3 regions of the Nicoliella sp. ESL1120 genome follow, and region 3 is predicted to be linked to each of the others. Evidence: riboswitches for the same ligand, from Rfam matches in the RefSeq annotation. Region 3 holds a riboswitch; each other region holds the start of a gene.
What was found. A riboswitch is a leader RNA that binds a small molecule or an ion and turns the genes downstream of it on or off. The one in region 3 is predicted to bind thiamine pyrophosphate.

Region 1: it holds a riboswitch for thiamine pyrophosphate, as region 3 does, so the genes downstream of both, ACSYTE_RS02625 (ECF transporter S component) here and ACSYTE_RS07260 (3-oxoacyl-ACP reductase) in region 3, are expected to answer to the same signal.
Region 2: it holds a riboswitch for thiamine pyrophosphate, as region 3 does, so the genes downstream of both, ACSYTE_RS07855 (uracil-xanthine permease family protein) here and ACSYTE_RS07260 (3-oxoacyl-ACP reductase) in region 3, are expected to answer to the same signal.

Annotation. Positions count from the first base shown of each region.
Region 1 is NZ_CP196383.1:656,150-663,427, reverse strand. Features, by position in the region: gene ACSYTE_RS02640 (LVIS_2131 family protein) at 1-401, opposite strand, end outside; gene ACSYTE_RS02635 (HAD family hydrolase) at 485-1,219, opposite strand; gene ACSYTE_RS02630 (D-alanyl-D-alanine carboxypeptidase family protein) at 1,312-2,328, opposite strand; TPP riboswitch at 2,503-2,594, shown strand; gene ACSYTE_RS02625 (ECF transporter S component) at 2,687-3,241, shown strand; gene ACSYTE_RS02620 (ABC transporter ATP-binding protein) at 3,345-4,775, shown strand; gene ACSYTE_RS02615 (energy-coupling factor transporter transmembrane component T family protein) at 4,772-5,419, shown strand; gene ACSYTE_RS02610 (LBP_cg2779 family protein) at 5,496-5,702, shown strand; gene ACSYTE_RS02605 (hypothetical protein) at 5,733-6,923, opposite strand; gene ACSYTE_RS02600 (asparaginase) at 6,941-7,278, opposite strand, start outside.
Region 2 is NZ_CP196384.1:192,869-200,146, forward strand. Features, by position in the region: gene ACSYTE_RS07855 (uracil-xanthine permease family protein) at 1-1,277, opposite strand, end outside; TPP riboswitch at 1,383-1,489, opposite strand; gene ACSYTE_RS07860 (amino acid ABC transporter ATP-binding protein) at 1,718-2,446, opposite strand; gene ACSYTE_RS07865 (amino acid ABC transporter substrate-binding protein/permease) at 2,443-3,882, opposite strand; gene ACSYTE_RS07870 (aminotransferase class I/II-fold pyridoxal phosphate-dependent enzyme) at 4,140-5,309, opposite strand; gene ACSYTE_RS07875 (TetR/AcrR family transcriptional regulator) at 5,403-5,921, opposite strand; gene ACSYTE_RS07880 (MMPL family transporter) at 6,045-7,278, shown strand, end outside.
Region 3 is NZ_CP196384.1:82,172-89,449, forward strand. Features, by position in the region: gene ACSYTE_RS07250 (hypothetical protein) at 154-291, opposite strand; gene ACSYTE_RS07255 (NAD(P)H-dependent oxidoreductase) at 907-1,563, shown strand; TPP riboswitch at 1,659-1,748, shown strand; gene ACSYTE_RS07260 (3-oxoacyl-ACP reductase) at 1,797-2,549, shown strand; gene ACSYTE_RS07265 (type 1 glutamine amidotransferase) at 2,610-3,278, opposite strand; gene ACSYTE_RS07270 (sulfite exporter TauE/SafE family protein) at 3,297-4,040, opposite strand; gene ACSYTE_RS07275 (FadR/GntR family transcriptional regulator) at 4,042-4,665, opposite strand; gene ACSYTE_RS07280 (histidine phosphatase family protein) at 4,805-5,647, opposite strand; gene ACSYTE_RS07285 (hypothetical protein) at 5,940-6,776, shown strand; gene ACSYTE_RS07290 (DUF2255 family protein) at 6,847-7,224, shown strand.

The DNA.
Region 1 (7,278 bases), on a different replicon from region 3:
CCACTAATGATGGTTGAATCATTGCTACTAACTTGATAATGTTCACCCTTCGTTAAATAGGTGTAATATTGACCACCCGATTTATTTTTAGAATTATAAACATTAACATAGTATGATTTACGACCATTCGTATCTAATACAATTGGTTTGTAACTTCTAGAAACAGAAACATTATGACTAGAAATATCAGCTCTTAGCGTAATTATCACCATCGCTAAGGCAGCCCCCAGTATTAAAAGCCCTTGAAAAAATAAAACGATTCTATTTCTGCTTACTAGCTTTTCATCTTGATGCAATAAGGCCTGTCGCTTTTGCCTACGGATAGAAATAACCATTGAAATTAAACTAATTGCAATGATAATCCAGATGGCAAACCCGATTAGATTCCAGGCTGATATCATAAACAAGCTCCTTTAAATAAAAGTAATATTACTGACCATTACATTATTGTACCTGCTTAGTAAGAAGATAACAAATTCAATTATTATTTCAGAAATTGATCGATGGCATCATAACCATTTTCAGTAGTTGCAGTTTCAAAAAGCTCATCAACGGGGGCATGCGATTGTTTTTGATCGATCAAAGCCACGTCCCGCGGGTCAATATCTAATTCATCACTCAACGTCTCAATTGCGTTTTGGTATGAAGCATCGAATGAAGTGATCCAAAGGTCGTTTCCCTTAGCATGAGCCACTAACTTACCATTAAAATTACTATTAAAGGTTTGGGCTAAACTTTGCATATCGCCGTTCTCAAACCCCAATCTAATTTGATAGACTAAATCACTCACTAATTCTAGATCATTCATTTGGTATAAAGATGGGTACGTCTTATTAAAGCGTTGGTAGGCTGAACTATCCTTGCTTGCATCGGTGTAGGCATTCATCTTCCCCGAAAGGACAATGTATGCGGTATTAAAATCGCGTTGCGCTTGAAACCACTTTAGGGCTGATTTCCAAATTTCATAATCGATCACCGTTTCATCACGAACCACGCGATTCAAAACGGTCTCAGCACCCCCTTCGCAGATAAACGCTAAGGGAGCCTTTATCCCATGAAAAATCTGAATCATTTTGGCATACGGAGCTTCCGTCATAAAGCCCAGGTGTAGATTTTGCTTTGCCAAATTCATTAACTGTTTGGACAATCGAGATGCGTTAATTTCACCATCTGCGGATAAAAAATCACGATCAAGATCAGCCAAGATCAATTTAGTCATTTTGCAACCTCCCGAAAATAAAAAACTCACGTCTTAACCGTGAGTTTAATTTTAATTGTGATTATTATATCATTTTTGCAGATTTTTGACGATTAATTGTAAATGGATGAATTTTTATAAATGTACTTCATCAAATCACGTTGATCACTAAATTCATAAGGATCATTCAAAGTAATCGTAATCAAGCGGTGCTTCCCTGGTAGTTGGCCAGTTCCAACAAAACATAGTCCTGCAGCTGGAGTATAGCCGGTCTTTAAACCATCAACGCGCAGACTTGCATCATAGAAGGTCCGCCCCTTAAGTAGGTTGTTGTAGTTATATAGGTTTTGCCCTGCAACCTTGGCCGTGCCCCTACTAGCATCATTTAATACCTTTGGATAATAAGTTAAAACGTGTTGCGCAATTACTGCCAACGCCTTTGCACTTACCATGTTCCCAGCAGTGGCTCCACCAGAATACTTATAACCATAATGAACTAAATCATTATTTTCAAGTCCAGATGGTGAATTAAAGGTCGCAGAAATTCCCCATGCCCTTGCTTGTTTATTCATCATATTCACGAACTGACCGTTTGAGCCAGCGACCCATTGTCCCAATGCAATCGTAGCTGCATTTGATGATTGGATCAGTGCTGCTTGATAGAGCTGCTTTACGGTATATTTACGACCAGCAACCAGCTTAAAGCCACCACCAACGTTATTATTGTAACTCATGCTCCGTAAGCCAGCATTAGAAGTATCAACGACTTGATTCCAGCCATTCGTCTCCTGTGCTTTTCTGACCACCAGGTACAATGACATTAACTTGGCTGTGGATGCCACCTTCATTTTTTGATTAATGTTTTTAGCATAGATGACCTGTCCGTTCGTAGCATCGATCGCAATTGCAGCCGCTGCATTCTTCATCTTATAGTTTCCAGGAACAATATTATTAGTAGTGATTCCTGATGCACCATCGTCATAGTTATAATCATAATTATAATCAGCACTGACATTAACTGTTTTTGTCGAAACAACATCTAAAAATGGAGTAATTTCTGATGCTGATGCTAATCCGACAACAGCAGTTAATACAATTGCCATCTTTTTAAAATTCTTTTTAAGATCCATTTAACCAACCCTTCTCTGATTTCGATATCCTAAATAATAAGTTAACACCTTAGCACTTTATTAACAATTGATTATTGATAAATGTAAACGAAGTGTTATTTAAGATTTATGCCTGTAATATTCAAACTTGCATTTAAGAAAAAATTAAGTTATACTGTTCTAGTTAATTAAATAGATAGATGTTTGGGGTGCCTTTTTTGGCTGAGATGATACCCATTGAACCTGATCCAGTCCGTACTGGTGGAGGGAAACGTTTTATCAATGGTGTACATATTCCGAAAGGGACCTCAGTATTTGAGGTCCCTTTTTTCTGTCTATCTAAAATAATTGTTTAATTTATTGAAGGGAAGGATTTTCCATGTCTAAAAAATGGAGTCTTAGAAACATTATTTTAATTGCATTGATCGCAATTGTCTGTGGGGTTATTTTCTGGTTGACTAGTTTTATCTATAACGCATTAACACTAGTTTTAACACCAATTGGTCTTGCTCCCGCAGCAAACGATATTTCACTTGGTCTTTGGATCGTTGCTGGTCCATTAGCAGGGGCTATTTTCAGAATGCCTGGTGTTTCCATTTTCTCAGAAGTTGCTGGAGCCGTTGTTGAAATGTTCTTGGGTGACCAATGGGGAGTTATGAACGTTGTCTCAGGTTTAATTCAAGGTGCCGGAGCAGAATTAGGTTTTGCAGTTACTGGTTACAAGAAGTACGGCCACTTCCAATTATTGTTAGGTAGTATCTTCACTACCATCATTACTTTTACTTGGGATTGGTTCAAGAATGGATACAACGCATACGGTTTTGGAATGTTGATCTTCTTATTCATCGTTAGATTTATTTCAATCTGGGTATTTAGTGACCCAATTCCATTGGCCATCAAGAAGCTCCTAAACAGAAGCCACGCCATTGCATAATCATTTTAACGATTCAATGCTTCATAAATTTAAATGAATTTAAAGCACTTATAAAGCCAAGCTTGTAAGTGCTTTATTTTTAAATTACCAGGAGGAATTAACCATGACCACCGTTTCAGTTAGTCATTTTACATTTACCTACCAGCATCGCTCACAACCAGTATTAGAAGACGTGAACCTAACCTTTCCGAACGAAAAAATTAGCTTGATCGCTGGACCATCTGGAACTGGTAAATCGACGCTTTTAAAGTCAATTGCCGGTTTATATCCTGAGTTTGCCAATGGTGATTACACTGGTGAAATTAAAATTGGTGACAAGGAGATCAAAGACATTGCCCCTACTGACTTCAGCGGATATGTATCAATGATGTTTCAAAACCCCAATCAACAGTTTACGATGACGAACGTATATGATGAACTCCAATTTGCACTTGAGAATAGACAGTTAGATCCTAAAATCATCCCCCAACGAATCGATGATGCACTAGAATTCGTGAACATCACTAAGTTAAAGCACCGTGACTTGAACGCCCTATCCGGTGGTGAAAAACAAAAGGTCGCCTTAGCCATCATCATCGCAATGGATTCCGACGTTATTTTATTGGACGAACCATTTGCGAGTCTAGATCGTCAATCGCGAAGTGATCTGCTATATCAATTGACCCGCTTACGTGATCAAAAGAATAAAACGATCATCTTAGTGGACCATGACCTTTCTGGTTACGACGACATTGTCGATACGTTCTTCTACCTGAAACCCAACCAATTTCAAATTCAACAGTTAAGTAATGCAGAGGTCCAAAAACTATTAGTACCATTTGATAATCAAGAGTTAGCGGCCGTCCACTTCCCGATTCCCGATAATAACGAACCAGCCGATCTGATCTTAAACAGTTGTGAACTAAAGCAAAACCAAGGCGTATTGCTAAAGGCTGACCAATTCAAATTTCCAGCAAAGCAAATCACATTGATCACAGGTGAAAATGGAATCGGTAAATCGACCTTGTTCAAAGCTTTAACACGGCTCTTTAAGTATGAGGGTTTGATTTCATATCAGGATAAAGACATCCAAAAGATCCATAAGAAGAAATACCTTTCCCACGTTGCGCTGGTCTTTCAAGATGCTGAAATGCAATTCGTCGACATCACGGTTGAAGAAGAACTATCGCTTTCGATTAAAAACGCGGTCCATCATAATTACTCCAAAGAAGATATTGATGCCATGCTTAAGGCGTTGCAGATCGACGGCAGGGAAAAACAAGTCGTTTACACACTTAGCGAGGGGCAAAAAAAGAAGTTGCAAATCGTCGAGATGTTGATCATGGGAACTGACATTTTATTAATGGACGAACCATTTAAGGGGTTAGATATCAAGTCTCTAGAAACGGTAGTCGAAATGCTAAAAAATGCGAGTCAAAAATTTAACCAAACCATCATCATCATTAGCCATCAACTCAGTGGTTTGGAAACGCTATTTGATTATCACATTCAGTTCAAAGACCAACAACTTACTTATAAGGAGTCGTTATTATGAACACAGCCATTAAATTATTCATGATCATCATCATCGGAGTTGAAATTTCATTTATCCAAAGCGTCCCATTGAACCTTTGTATCTTAGCAGTCAGTTTAATTTACCTCCTGGTCAAACGGGTTAAATTAAAGTCGATCGCATATTTGACCCTGTACCCGATCATTCCAGCCTTTGGACTCTTAATGTCACAAGTTATCTACGGGACCCATGGCGCCATTATCGGATGGGTGCTGTTTACACGGTTATTCACCTACGTCTGGCTCGGGGCTACCTTTACGATGACTAGCAACATTAAGGACCTCGCATTCACATTGGAACAAAACTTCAAACTTCCATCCAAGTTCGCCTACGGAGTATTGACCGCATTCAACTTGGTACCAAGAATCATCATCGAAGTCCAAACAATCCGCCACGCCAGTCTAATGCGCGGGGTTACGATGCAACTCTGGTCGCCGAAATTATATTTCAAAGCCATCTTAGCAGCCATTAACTGGTCTAGCGATCTTTCACAAGCAATGATCTCACATGGTTTTGTTGAAGATGCGCCACGGACCCACGTTGAAAAAACCTACGTTCGCTGGACCGACTTTGCTTACATGGCCTTTTGGCTCATCATGGTGCAATTACCAATTTTCATTTTTTAAACTAAGCGGTGAACCTTTCAATCAATTGTTTGTTATAATATAATGATAATTAATAAATAACTTCAGGAGGCTTACTATGACTAACGGAATTAGTAACATTTCAAAGGAAATCATTGATTTTCAAAAGGGCAACGCATGGCCAGATACCCAATTAGCTTTCAACCTACATATCAGCGTTGAAAGATTACACGATATCAAGTCAATGGAAAAGCAACCCACCAACGAAGAAAAAGAATTAATTGAAAACTTCATTGAAAACAACCAAAAAGATTCAGAAGAATAATAAAAAACCAGCCAGTTGGCTGGTTTTTTATTATTCTGGATGATTATTTTTCAATCCATCATCAGTTAAAAACGCTTCTAGATAATCGAACGCTAATTCACCAATTTGATTCAGCGGAATTGATTCTCGTTCTTCCAATCCATCCCGACTATCATCGACTTCTTGAAAATGAACTTGCTTCGTGATCGGTGTAATATCAAGTGGATAACCTAATTTACCCATCCCGCCAGCAGATGCGATCCGTACTAATTGATTTAAATTGATTGCCTGTTCAAGCAGTGACTCTAAAACATCGCTGCCCATATCAAACTCACGTTCATCATTTAAAACGGGCTCTAAAAAAGTATTGGCGTTATGGTTTTCTAAACTAAAGTGTTGGATCAATCGTAAATAATCAGAATCTAAGTAAATGTTTGCAATCATGGTAGTTCTTAATAAGACGTATCCACCAAATTGACCACTCATGGTCACTAAGTTAAAAATGACGTAATCTGAATTGTAATTCACAACGTAGCCAATGTAATAATAACCATTGTCAGCCACCGATTCAATTTCATATAAATGGTTAGTTGCTTTAGATTCAGCATAGACACTATTGATTTGCGGATCACTACCGTTGATCATTGCAGTATTGACCGAGGGGCCGAACAACAATGCTTTATTTTTGGTCAACATCGTTAATTCTTTCCCCAGAAATTCAATCGTTGTAATGTCGCTCAATTTGAAGGTATGCTTAGCGTGATCACTAAAATCGGTTTTATTGATTACCGTAACCAAGACCGCTTCAGAATCGATCTTATCAATAACGCAATTATAAGTATCGTTAACCCGTTCTAAATTACTAATGGTAATCATTACCACTTGGCCATTAACGTAGGAGCGGCCTAATATTTCTAATCGAATACTTGCTAGCTTATCCAGTCGCATCAACTTAGTTTCAGCAATTTCTTTAAAATGATACCGTTTTGCAAGCTCAATGCGGCGTTTCATGTGCCGTAGGTCAGGACTATCTTCAACTTCCACATCATAAACCATCTCGAGGCTTAAATAGACCATCCCATCAGGCATCCCCCATTCATCATAGGTTCGCATGACAAGCTCTTCGCTATCCTCATCCAAAATGTATACATACCCAGTAAAGAAAATTTCATCTAGGCGATAAACATTTACAATTGCATTGCGTTGGTACGCTGCTTTTAAATTATTTAAAACAATTCCCATTCAATCCCCCCGTTATTTTAAGAGATTGCAGTACTCATGTACTGAGCGAGGCGTTGCCCCTTAAGTCCATTGCTAATCCCAACGATTAACTTAATTCGCGCCTTCGGTCCATTCAATCCCCGACAAAGGCTGACTCCCATTTGTTCTAATTCGATTCCGCCACCTTGATAATCATAGATATCTTGGGCCATTCCATTGTAACAACGTGATACTAAAATCACTGGAATTCCACGGTCTAAAATTCTTTGTAACCCAGGTAACGTGGCTGGAGGTAAATTACCAGATCCTAATCCTTCTACCACGAGCCCCTTAGTAAGATCATTGTTCAAAGCGTCAAATAAGGTCTCATCCATTC
Region 2 (7,278 bases), 110 kb from region 3:
TTAGGAATTGCCACTAGGATAATGTGAAGAACAACTGAAGAAATTGCTCCTAATAAAATGTTATTAGTTAATAATGGCTTTAATGCTCCATTATAGCCAGAAGCATAAGCTGGAATCCCGATTGCAAGCATAATCGATAAACCAATAATTAAGTTATTCGTATCATTATTTTCAGCACGTTTTAAAATATTAAAACCAGTTGTAATTAACGTGGCCGCTGCTGGTAGGAACATCCCACCAATTACTGGAGCGGGAGTCAAAGATAAAAAGGCCCCTAGCTTTGGAATAAAGCCTAATACCACTAACAAACTACCAGCTAGTAGGATTGGTTTTCTAGAATGAATGCCAGTCAGCTTCATTACTCCTAAGTTTTGAGCAAATGCTGTGGTTGGGAACCCACCAATTAGTGATGACAAGATTGATCCCGCTGCTTCACCAGCAATTCCCTTTTCCATTCTCTTTTGGTCCACCTTAGTATTAGTTACATCAGCCGATGCTTCATATACTCCCAATGCCTCAATAATCGCCACACAGTAGGCAATGAAGAACGTTAAGAAGATGGTCCAATTAAACTTCAACATCCCATAAGGAAGGATGTGTGGTAAACCGAACAGTGGCTTAGAACCAACCGCTGATAGATTGATCATGCCAGTCAATCCTGCAATCAGATCACCAGCTACCAATGCAATTAAAAATGAATAGCGATGCCAAGCACCCTTTCCAAAAATCGATAAAAAGACTACGATTCCTGCGGTTACAATTGCTACGAATAAGGTCTTGGGTGATGCAAATGATGCTGCAGTCGGGTCCCCACCTAAAAATTCCGCTAGTGTAAAACTAGCTAATGAGACCCCCACTAAAAAGATAATCGTTCCAGTGATTGCTGGTCGAAGCCATTTAGTTAACTTGGACAATAAACCAGTAACCGCTAAAAAGAAGGCTAAGATCGCACTTAGTAAAATCGATCCGCCAGCTGCGGGTAACGTCCCCGTTTTTCCAGCATTGATCATCAACGCATCAAAAGCTGCGGATGGTCCCTGCACAATTGGAAGGCGAACTAACTTAGTGGCTTGAATAATCGTTACTAACCCAGATGCAATAAAAATTGCATTAACTAAATTAGTCGATAAGCTCAGTGATAACCCAGCTGTTGAAGCCACAAAAATTGGATCTAACCATACATTTGAAACAAAAATATGTTGAATACTTGCAAGAAACGTTTGCCCCCATTTTAAGTTTGCGGGATCCAAACTTTGCTTTTCCTGTTCATTATTCATGAAAACATCTCTCCTTAAGCATTTTGGCTTAATTAAACTGAGAACCCAATTCACAACAAAAAATTGGATAGTTTTTACCCACCATAAAAAGAATTGGATAGTTTTCATAAATATCCGCTGCATTCCTACGCTGGTACTAACCAGATCAGGTTCATTAGGGTCAAGGTTTTGATTAACCTAGTCTCAGCCGAACGGCTCCCCTTGCAGTTAATTAAGTAATTTGAGTATAGCATAATCAAACAACAAGCAAAAGTGACATTTTTAGATAAATGTTTCAAAAAATAGTGGATACTATAGTAACAAAAAAGTTATTTTATTTTTAGTGAACCAACCAATTCGCCTCCTAAAGAGTTGATTTAGCCATCATCCAAATTGTTATCAAAGCATAAAAAATAACCACCTTACGAAATTCGCAAGATGGTTATTTCATTATTTATTTTTTATAGCACTTTTTCCAAGAATGATTGTAATCTGGCATTTTTAGGATGATCAAAGATTTCTTCAGGCGTTCCTGATTCCAAAATCTTACCGTCATCAACAAAGACCACGCGGTCCGCAACTTCACGGGCAAAGCCCATTTCATGGGTTACGACCACCATTGTCATTCCATCCTTAGCCAAACGCTTCATTACTTGCAAAACATCACCAACCATTTCTGGATCAAGGGCACTGGTGGGTTCGTCAAATAACATGATGTCTGGCTTCATGGCTAAAGCACGGGCAATGGCGATCCGTTGTTTTTGACCACCAGAAAGTGATTGCACCTTTGCATCAAATTTTTGGGAAAGGTTAACAACTTCCAAGAGTTTCTTGGCTTGTTCAGCAGCTTCTTCCTTAGTTTCCTTCTTTAACTCAACTGGTGCTAACATGATGTTGTCACCAACTGAAAGATTGTTAAAGAGGTTGAAATGTTGGAACACCATCCCGATGTTTTCACGAACCTTATTCATATCGGTCTTTGGGTCTGCGATGTCCTTCCCATCAATGATTACGGAACCAGAGGTTGGTTCTTCCAACTTATTCAAGGTTCTTAATAACGTACTTTTCCCAGATCCGGATGGTCCGATAATTACGACCACTTCGTTTTTTTGAACTTGAAAGTCAACGTTCTTTAAAACGTGGTTGCTCCCGTAGTTCTTGACTAGGTTTTTAACGTCTACTTTAATCATAATCTAGTTCTCCTTTCACCCCATTTAGATAACCAGGTCAACAGCGTGATCACGATTAAGTAAATCAAAGCAACAATTGTCCAGACCTTAAATCCTTCAAGGTTTCTTGCGATAATAATTTTACCAGTTTGGGTTAATTCTAGAATTCCAATAATTGATAGGATTGAAGTATCCTTCAAAGTGATAATAAATTGGTTAATGAATGATGGAATGATTAACTTAATTCCCTGTGGAAGAATAACCTTAAACATCGACTTGGAGAATGGCAGTCCTAAACTCCGAGCTGCTTCCATTTGACCACTGTCAACGGAATTAATCCCCCCACGAACGAAGGCCGCAATATAGGCTCCTTCATTGAACATTAAGGTGACGACCCCGGCAATGAACGCTGGAATCTTAGTTCCAGTTAAAGTTGGAATCCCGGTGTAAATGAATAGTGCCAACACTAGTAATGGTAACCCACGGAAAATATAGATAATGGTACTAGATAGGTCTTGGAAGAACTTGTAAGGCAATACACCCAATAGTCCCACGATTACTCCAAATAATGTTGCAAAGAAAATCGAAACGATACTTAACCAAAGGGTTTGTAAGAACCCATTCCAAAGGAAACCCTTGTTTTGCTTAAGGATTCCCAAGAAGGTATGGTCACTAGAACCAGCATTGGTTCCCTTGCTTTCTAGGTAGTGATCAACAATCTTTTTATATTCACCGTTCTTTTGGAGGTTAGCAAGTCCCTTGTTGAACTTAGCAAGCAATACCTTGTTCTTACCCTTATCAACGGCAAAACCATACGAACCACTATCAGCAGGCTTAGTAACGATCGCTAACTTAGTACCTTGCTTGATACTGTACTTCATAACTGGTTCATCTTCAAAACAGGCAGCTGAATTACCAGTTAACACATCTTGGTACATGTTACTAGAATCATCAAAGGTTACGACCTTAAAACCATATTTATTCTTGATGCTGTTGGCGTATGCAGCTCCAGAAGTCCCCGTCTTAACGGCAACTCTTTTACCACGGAGTTGATTAAGGTCTTTAACACTCCCCCCCTGCTTAACAGCCATTACAACACCAGACTTGTAGTAAGGATTGGAAAAATCAAAGGTCTGTGCACGTTCTGGAGTAATATTCATCCCAGCAATCACACCATCAATTTGTCCTGACTGGGTTGCTTGAACCGCAGCATTAAAACCAATTGGTTTAATATTTACCTTAAAACCCTGATCCTTAGCAATTGCCTTCATCAAATCGATGTCGATTCCGACATACTTGTTTTGATCATTGGCAAATTCAAACGGAGGAAATGTAACATCCGTTCCAATTTGATAGGTCTTTTCTGCATGGGCAGTCTGACTTGAAAAGCCAGTACCAATCAATAACGCAAATAGCGCTATTACCATTGCACCGAAGAACCCCTTTAATTTTTTCATGACAATATCCCCTTCGTGTGACCATCATAGGTTACACATTTTTAATTTTCATTAATTATATTTTAACAGTTTTTTTAAGATTTGTATATATTTCGTGTTACATCATCTCACATAAAAATAGTGGTTTTGCATAAATAAATCGCTTCCAACATTGATTTAGCGCGGTTTTTAAATTTTACGATTTTTTTGTAAATATTATAAAAAAGTAACCATTTAGTCAAAATATCCCAAATGGTTACTTTTTTATTTATTGATGTTTATTCATGATTTTTCACAAAATTCTGAATCCGTTTTACAGCTTCCTCTAGCTCTTCCGTACTAGCAGCATAGCTTAATCTAAAGCTATTTTCACCACCAGGTCCAAAGCCAACTCCAGGAACGACCCCTACGTGCGCTTCATTCGCTAAGTCAAGACAGAATTGCATACTATCATTCTTGTATGAATCAGGAATTGAAGCGAAGATATAAAAGGCCCCCTCTGGGGTGGGACTATTGATCCCAACTTCTTTAAGACCGTTGACAACTAGATCACGTCTTTGTTCATAAACCTTTTTCATTGGTTCAGCATCGTCGCGTCCATTATTAAATGCCTCGATGGCTGCATATTGAGCATTAGCAGTAAGACAGAAACTAGCAAACATGTGCATCTTCAATATTTCTGATAAAATTGCGGGCTTTGCAAACACTACCCCAACTCGCCAACCTGTCATCGCATGGGACTTAGACAAGCCATTGTAAGTAATCGTTTGCTCAGGAAGGAGTTTAGCGAATGAAAAATGAGCGTGGTCGTAAGTTAACTCACTATAAATTTCATCACTGATCACTAAAATATCATACTTTTTAATTACTTCAGCTAAAGCGCTAAGTTCATCTTCACTGTAAGTAACCCCCGTTGGGTTACTTGGATAATTCAATAACAGAGCTTTGACCTTATCACCACGTTCTTTTAAGATTTTTTCCAACTTAGCAGGCGTTAGTTTAAAGCCGTCATTAGAGGTATCAACATAGACTGGCTTTCCACCTGGTAGCTTGATAACAGATTCATAAACTGGAAATGCTGGCGTTGGTAAGATTACCTCATCGCCAGCGTTAATAATTGCTAAAAAGGTACACAGCAACGCTTCACTCACCCCAGACGTAGCTAGTACCTCAGTCTCTGGATCGTAATTCAAACCATATTTATCATGAACATAATTGGCTGCCGCTTCTCTAAGTGCAAAAATCCCCTGCGGATTAGAGTAGTGACTTTCATTTTGTTCAATCGCTTGAATCGCAGCTTCTTTAACATGTTCTGGAGTATTAAAATCTGGTTCACCTAATGTAAGTGGGATCAAACCCTTGATTCCAGCAACTTGGCTATTAAAGCTAGAAATTAAATCTGGCTGAATTCCGTTCGCACTTTTACTAATAAATTGTTTTAAATCCATCATTATTTTCCCCTCGTTTTAGAGTAATACTAATAATCTTTCTAATTATTTTAACATCGTATTTTAATGATTTCAAATGATTAGTATAAATATTTAATTACTAATTTTTGGAAATTGGTGGGTCGTAAAAATTTGATCTAATAAAATATAATCAGCAAACATGTTGTAACGGTTTCCATTCAAGCGATTCCAAGTCATAATCGCCGAAATTTTACCCATCGTCCAAATATTATCAACGTCGTTACGCCCTTGCACAAAAATTTCAACGAACGTTGATGAAAAGATCTGCATAAATTCTTCATCGCGACTTTGTAAGTTGAACAATCGCTGGTAAGAATCATTGTAAATGTATAGTTCATGAATCACATGAAACGGTTGGCTACTAAATCCAGATTGATCAATTCCAGAACTAGCATTATCAATTGCAAATAAAATAAATTGATGCAATAAATCGTATTTATCTTCAAAATGATGATAAAAAGTATTGCGATGAATTAATGAATTTTTAGCAATCTGATTAACCGTAATATTAGTAAATAATTCGTTTTCAAGCATGTTATTCAACGCTTGAAAGATAATTAAATTGGTTCGTTGTTTTCTAAAGTCCGCCATGTTTTGTACATTTTTACTCCTGTGTTTATTTTTTGTGCACTATCACTATATTGTCCATTTTACATGACTTTTGTCTATCTTATAATTATTTTATCAATTAAATCTGAGAAAGAGGTAGTTAAAATGAATCAAAAGCTTAACAAATTGGGCCAATGGTCATTCCATAATAAATTCAAGTCACTATTAGTATGGCTATTCGTGCTAGTGGCATTTATCGTCGGGGTCAGCAAACTCGGCTCTAATTATAATCAAAACTTTACGATCAAGGGACTGCCATCCACCAATGTACAATCCACATTGAAACACGAGTTCAACCAAGATGTGAACGCCGGTACTATGAAGGTCGTAATTAAAAACGACCAAAAACACGGCGTAAATCAAAAGTCCCTCAAACGTCAAATTGAAGCTGCAATGAAGAATATAAAAGCTGAAAAGGGCATCAAGAGTGTCGAAAATCCATATTCTAACAAATTGGTCAGTAAGGACCAATCCACTACTTATGTAACGGTAACGTTTGATAAAGATGCCAAATTGGTTAGCCAAGCTCAGATCAAAGCCGTCGAAAAGCAGTTCAAAGTCGTAAGCAACCACGCCCAGACCAAGATCGCATACGATGGGACTGTGCAGATCACACCATTTGAAATTGGTGGTTCATCAGAAATCATTGGAATTATAATTGCGTTTATCCTTTTATTGATCCTCTTTCGCTCCTTTATTACGGCTGGGTTTCCAATTATCAGTGCCATTGTTGGCTTGCTCTCTGGCGTGTTGCTTGTTACGATTGGGACATCGTTTTTTACCATCGTCAACGTTGCCCAAACCCTTGCAACAATGCTTAGTCTAGCAGTAGGAATTGATTACGCCCTCTTTATTGTCCACCGTTATCGTGATGAACTAAAGGAGCATGCCCCAGATCAAGCATTGGGGATTGCCATTGCCACTGCCGGTGGCTCCGTTATCTTTGCCGGGGTGACCGTTATCATTGCCGTGGCCGGGCTTAGCATCATTGGAATGGACTTTTTGACCCAGATGGGATTGGCCTCAGCAATTGCCGTGGCGTTCGCTATTTTATCAGCAATTACGTTCTTGCCAGCCTTGATCTCGTTGCTCAGCAAGTTCATTAAAACAGCACCAGCGCAGCGTCAACAACCATCCGAGCAGCCTGGGATATTTGTAAAAATGATTACTAAATTCCCGCTTGTTACGGCATTGGTCAGCATTGTCATCTTGGTAGCAATGGCCCTCCCCGCTCGCAACATGCGACTGGGGATGCCTTATAACGGTTCACTGCCTAAGCAAAACACGCAAAGACAAGCATATGACATTATCTCAGATCAATTTGGTGAAGGAATCAACG
Region 3 (7,278 bases):
GTTGTAAAAATATGCGTTCTAAATATTTCAATTTAGCTTGGCAATAAAATAGCTTAAAATCAAAATACCTGACAAACCATTATTCATGATCTGTCAGGCATTATTATTATGGATTTGAATCTTTAATAACGAAATGGTGGAAACACTTCTTTCTTATTTAGAATCTGCGGTAAATCGACTTTCTAAGTGAATGGTAACACCTTCCTGTTCATTAGCTGGGTAAAACGAACTTTGTACTAAGTTGGTGATTACATCTCCCTTGAATAAAATCTGGGGTAAATCGTTCTTCATGATACTGGAATCATCCCCTTTGATTTATTGTCATTATAATATACCTTTTAAATGATAAAGTAAACCCTTTTGAACGATTTTTTCTAATCTTTTTTAATTATTTTTTAATCATCCGTTGATAGGGAAAAGGGCGGGAATCAAAATACCTGATAGACCATTTTAGATGATCTATCAGGCATTATTATTATGAGTTTGAATCTTATTTAGCAAAATGGTGGAAACACTTCTTTCTTATTTAGAATCTGCGGTAAATCGATGTTTTAAGTGAATGGTAGGTACCTCTCTTTCATTAGCTGGGTAACTCACTTATAATCTCATTGGTGGAAACACATCCCTTACAATTTAATCTGCGGTAAAGCCTTCAGTTTGCATTGGAAACATCCCCTTTGATTTGTTGTTGATAATAATATAACGCAATTAAATTAGAATGTAAAGGGTTTTATCTAATTTATTTATAATTATTTTCAAATTATCGCTTAATCATGATGATGCCTTGATTTAAAGGCCTAATCCATTAAAATCTGATCGATAATTAGCTGAGCGAGGGCGAATTAATTGCGGCACATTGTTATCAATGATAATTTATTATTATATCAATTAAAAAGGATGACAATTATGGATAAAAACGAAGCTTTAATTAACTTAGCCCATCGTAGGTATGCGACTAAAAAGTATGATCCGAACAAACATATTTCCGATAGGGATTGGCATACCATTATGGAGGTCGCTAGATTATCACCTAGTTCAATGGGACTTGAACCTTGGCAATTTTTGTTGATCGAAAACAAAGAATTGAAGCAGGCAATGTATAACGATGCCTGGGGGGCGCAAAAGAGCCTTGACGGCGCTGACAAATTTGTTGTAATTTTAGCTCGTAAGGATATGAATATTCATTCCCCTCATATTAAGCATATGAGCGAAGATGTTCAAGGCCACCCGTTTGATATTGATTCACCGTTCTCTAAAAAAATCATTAGTTTTCAGGAAAATGATTTTAAGTTAAATACTGACCGAGAATTATTTGATTGGGCTTCAAAGCAAACCTACATTCCATTGGCGAACATGATGGATGCCGCTGCAGCGTTAGACATTGATAGTTGTCCAATCGAGGGCTTTAACCGTGCCAACATTGATCGGATTCTGTCTGATTATGGAGCTTTCGATCCTAAAAAGTGGAGCGTTTCTGTAATGGTCAGTTTTGGTTATCGTGACCAAGCAATTACGCCTAAGAAACGCCAACCAATGGAGGCTGTCTACCGAGTTATTAAATAATTAAGATGAAGCACAATTCGTTATTGGATTGTGTTTTTATATGGAGTTGATTAATTCATTTTTATCGCTTAATATATAAGTGGATTCAAATAATATACCGATTAATGGGGTGCTGGAATGGCTGAGATGATACCCATGAACCTGATCTAGGTAATGCTAGCGGAGGGATTATTAAAGGTGTATAAAATCAAGCTATTGCTTCATTCGATTAGTCTTTTAAGGAGATTTTTCAAATGGCAAGAACAGTTTTAATTACAGGAGCAAGTTCAGGATTAGGCGCTGAAACTGCGAAACAATTTGGTGAACGGGGCTTTAACGTCGTGGTAAATTATTACCATCATCAAGACGCTGCTGACCAAGTAGTTGAAGAAATTGGATCAGACCATGCAATTGCGATCAAGGCCGACGTTAGGGACAGAAGTCAAATCGATGAACTAGTTAAGCAGGCAATTGATCATTTTGGAAGCCTAGACGTCGTTGTTAATAATGCTTTAGTCGGGTTTAAATTTGATCCCGTTAAGCAAAAGGCTTTTCAAGATTTATCATGGGATGACTACCAAAAACAAATTGACGGGACCTTGAAGGGTGCTTTTAACGTTACCCAAAGTGCGCTTCCTAATATGATTAAAAATCATTATGGAAAGGTCATTAATATCGGGACGAACCTGTTTCAAAATCCGGTGGTTCCTTACCATGAATACACCACTGCAAAGGCAGCATTGATTGGATTTACTAGAAACTTAGCAGCCGAGCTAGGGAGTGCTGGGATTAGTTTTAATATGGTATCAGGAGGATTACTTAGAACCACTAATGCCAGTGCTGTTACTACTCCCGAGGTGTTTGACTTAATTGCCAATCAAACACCACTTAAATCAGTAACTACTCCGAAACAGGTTGCTAAGATGGTGGTATTCTTAGGATCAGACGAAAGTGATGGGATTACAGGTCAAAATTACACTGTTGATGGTGGATTAACAATGAACTAAATATCAAATGAAAGGGCAGTAGTAATCACATTCGTGAATGCTACTGCCTTTTTTCATTGATTATTGTTCATTAATGTAATCTAGTATTCTAAACATGACTGCCTTATTTTCAATTGGAACTGGGGTGTTCAATATTTCTTGAGCGCTTTGGCCTAATATCGAGTCCTTAATATATGGAAAATCATTCACTACCATCTCACGAACGTTATTAGCCTTGGGTTCCAAATGAAATTGGAGTCCAGCAATTCGATGCTTCATCACGAACCCTTGGTTCTTTAAGCCAGGGGTGGAAAATAAACGTTCTGCCCCTGCTGGAATTTTGAACATTTCTTCATGCCAGTGAAGGGCAGTGACTTGTTTTGGTAATCCAGAAATGGCATTACTTTCTAGTTTAACAGCTGCCCAACCAACTTCCTTGACTGGCGATTTACCAACTGGGTATCCCATGGCCTTGGTGATTTGTTGCGCGCCATAACAGACCCCAAGCATTGGCGTATTCCGCTTTAAAAGGGTATTGATTAAATCGCGTTCCTGTTGAATCCAGGGAAAGTTATCGTTGGGACTCATCGGTCCTCCTAAAATAACTAACATATTGGTTTCATCTGCAGTGGGTAAGTAGCCGAATTGGTATGGATGATAGGTATAGACTTCATGGTCGTGTGCTTGCGCCCAGTCTAAAATTGAGCCTGGGCCTTCATTTGGAGTGTGTTGTAAGATATTGATTCTCATATTGGTAACCTCACTTTTCTAATAGGTAGTAATAAATAGATAGGTTGATAATCCGATTGCAAAAATCCCCACGCAAATTTCCATCACTTTAGTAGGGATGAATTTAACAATGATCGGTCCTAAATAGCCGCCGACCACTAGTCCAATCGCTAGTGGAATGATAACGATCCAGTCCACTGGTAAAATCAAAATGAAGATAATGGCGCTGATAATGTTACTAGCTAGTGACAAAACGTTTCTAATCGCATTGTAGACATAATACGGGGCATGAATAATTCTGGACAACACTGCGGTTTCTAAAATTCCTGAACCCGCACCAAAGTAGCCGTTATAAAGACCGATGATGGGGAGAAACAGGTACTGAATGCTTCGTATGAAGCGGTTGTCATGGGGCTGGTCTTTTTTGGGGATCAACATCATGATTCCGGCAAACATAATGATAAACGGGACGATCCGTTTAAATTGAGCATTGCTGCTTTTGATTAGGATGAACGTGCCAATTATGCAACCAAATACTGAAAGTAATGTGATGACCCCAGCTTGTTTGCGATAACTTTTGATTTCCTTAGCAGATGATAGGACCGAGGTACAACCACTGAATATAATACTAATGGTGGCCGTTACATTTGCCATGATGGGAGAAACGCCAATTGACAACAGGATGGGATAGATCGTTAAGACCGCCATCCCGACAATCCCATTTAAAACCCCAGCCGCCAGTCCACCGATAATTAAGAAAATAATTGTTGGGATTGATAACATTTTATTTGCCTACTTCCTGAATTAACTTGATGGCAGCTTCTGCATTTCGATCCATCAATGCATCGAACAACTGATTATGATGCTTAATTTTCCCTTTATAGTGTGGATTCTTAGCAATTGATTGACTTAGATGACTTTTCCATAGTGGCTTTAGTTCCTTGAACCACTTAATTAAATACGCATTTTGTGCCATTTTGACGATTTGTTCATGGAATAGGATATCTTGTTCAAGGTATTCATTGAACTTGCCTTGTGATAATAATTGATTCCTTCTCTTAAGATATGCTTTGAGTGTAATCCATTCTTCAGGAGTAATATCATTATCAACCAATTCAACAATGGCCTCTTTTTCAAGCATTTTCTCAGTTCGCCATAGCAGGGGATTTTGTTCGTCGATCAGCTCCAATTGTTGAACGTATGTTCCTGATCCTTGTTTAATGCTAACCACGCCTGAATGGGCGAGGATTTGCATTGCTTCTCTAATAGTGGAGCGACCGACCGCTAGTTCATTCATTAATTCAGCTTCTTTGGGTAACTTATCACCAGTAGTTAAGTGGTGTTCCTTAATATACATAATGATTTTTTGGATCGTTTCCGTGCCAAGACTTATATTTTTAGATTGCATGTTAACTTTCCCTCCTTAAATACATCATATCATTTATATAATACATCAGATGTATTTTATTACAAGGGTGATTATTGTTTTTTGCTAAAAAAAAACGACCTAATAATAAAGATGATTAGGTCGTTTTAATATTTAATGATTAATCTTGATATTTTACATCAATTGTTTTTTGATCCTTAACTTTGTGATCCTTTAAGTATTTAATGCCCTTATTGACGTAGCTGGTATCGCCGACTTTACCAAATCTAACTTTATTGGTCTTAACATTGTAATAAACCTTTGTGATTCCTGAGTTAGGCATTGCTTCATCGGTAATTAATTTCTTATCAGCAGCACTCATATTGTGATCATATTTTGATAAGTATGCAGTAATGATATCTCCGGAACTAACGACAAGGGCGTTTTTACCCTTTTCCTTAGCAGTCCGTTCAGCTACTTCTTTAATGCCTTTGGCTTCACGTTTAACGATTGCAGTACCACTTTCTGCTCGATCAGCTTTAGGGAGTTTGGTACTATCTTTGTCAATTTCGTACAATGCATCATGCATCTTAACTACAAAATCAGTTCCAAATTTCTTTTGTAGCTCTGCACGACTAGTGGCGTTGTAGTACTTATTTAAAACAGCATCTTCTTGGTCATAATTGTCTAATTCGTATTCACCGTTACCAGCTTCTCTAAATAGGGGCGTTTCGTTAACGGTAACTTTACCATTACCAGAGTAAACCAACATGTCTTTAACCGTATCTAAGTGTCGAATTAACTTTCCGCACGCTGCATCAGTAAACTTGATCCCGCGTAATCCAGCACCAACTTCTTCAGCCACTTTTGCGCCCTTAGGGGTTAATGGATAATCATCCCAACCCTCTGCAAGCTCCATTACGTTTCCCGTAGTTTCACCATGGCGAGCTAGGTAGATCGTAACTTCATTCTTGTTAGAACTTGCTTTTGCACTAACGTTGAGAGTCGAACTACTTACTGTCAATAACGAAATACCAATTACACTGATGGGAATCAATTTACTAAAATGCTTCAAAATAATCGCCTTTTTTCTATTTAATTTTTTGATGCATCTTTATCATATCTCTGAAATTGTAAAAAAGTTAGCATAAAAATGTAAAAAATAAGTAATTAATGGGGGCTAACATGATAGAGGACTGCACATAATCACAAGCAAATATTTACTTTAACTAAAATAAAAAAAGAACAATTGTTTATAACTAATTTATAACCTATAATTATGAATTAAACATCATCATAAATAAGGATTTTAAAATATGAACATTAAATGTATTAAATGTGGGTTTATTAGAGTTGATTCAAAAAATGAATGCCCATATTGCTACAAAATAGATAGTAATAAAAATAAAAAATTTTTTAGCACCTGGGAGGGGATTTATTTAAGGTGTAATTTATGTGACTACATTTATTGCATTGATGATCTTGATTACCCAATATTAAATGCTTGTCCTAGATTCGATTGCGATGCAACGTTAGGTGAAACAACCCCATACGACCATCCAGAATTCAATAAAATTAACTATGCTGACGTTAATTTAGCATCGGCAAAAAAGTTAAAATGCCAAAAATGTGGTTATATTTATAATGATTTGCTTAAAGCGTGTCCTTATTGTGATGCTTCCAATGCTAACGCCAAACCAGTTGCTGATGACGAACCAGGTGGGGTGGAGGTGCAATGCTATCGCTGCAAACGTATTTACCAGGACACCCAAATAACCTGTCCCGAGTGTGGTTCAATCGATTATCATCCGACCCATGCTGATGAGCGGAAGGCTTCACCACATTTTGACCAAGCACCAAATGTAAAGTGCTCCCGATGTAATTTTGTGTATCCGAGCACTTTTTCAGCATGTCCGAACTGTCCTGCCAGAGCAATATGGGCAACTGGAACGAATGCACCATGTACGGTCAGTGAACTCGAAAACACTGTTGATAAAGAACTCCCAGAAGATCAGCCAAGTTATATAGAGAACATTTTCGTTTGGACATTAACGATTATTTTCGGGTTACCAATTATTATTTGGACACTCTTCGTGGTAGCGTTTTTTGGTTTCATTATCTTCTTGCTCTTGGTCATGGTATTCAACGTCTAGGTGCGTGGTGCTTGACTTATAGTTAACTCTAGGTGGTTTAATAGTCTTAATCACAGAAGGGGGCAATATTATGACAAAATGGAATGCTTCACAGTTAGAAGCTTTTGCTACTGCAGATGATATGCACATCTCACCATTTTACGACGATGGCAAGACTTACGGGACACCGACGTTCATTTGGTCGGTCGTTGCTGATGGTAACCTTTACGTTCGTGCTTATAACGGTCAACATTCGAGTTGGTACCAATCAGCAATTAAGCAGGGGGCCGGAAAGATCAAATTGGCGGGACAAGAATTTGAAGTAACCTTCAAATCAGCTGCTGGTAATTCACAATTAGATGCAAAGATCAACCAAGCCTATCAGGATAAGTATGGCAGCAGTCCTTACTATCCACCAATGGTTGAGGCAGGCCCTGTTTCTGCAACCGTCGAAATCGATCCTAAGTAGTTGCTTCAATCTAAATAAAATACCCAATGGTTGTTAAAAATTAATAACAATTAT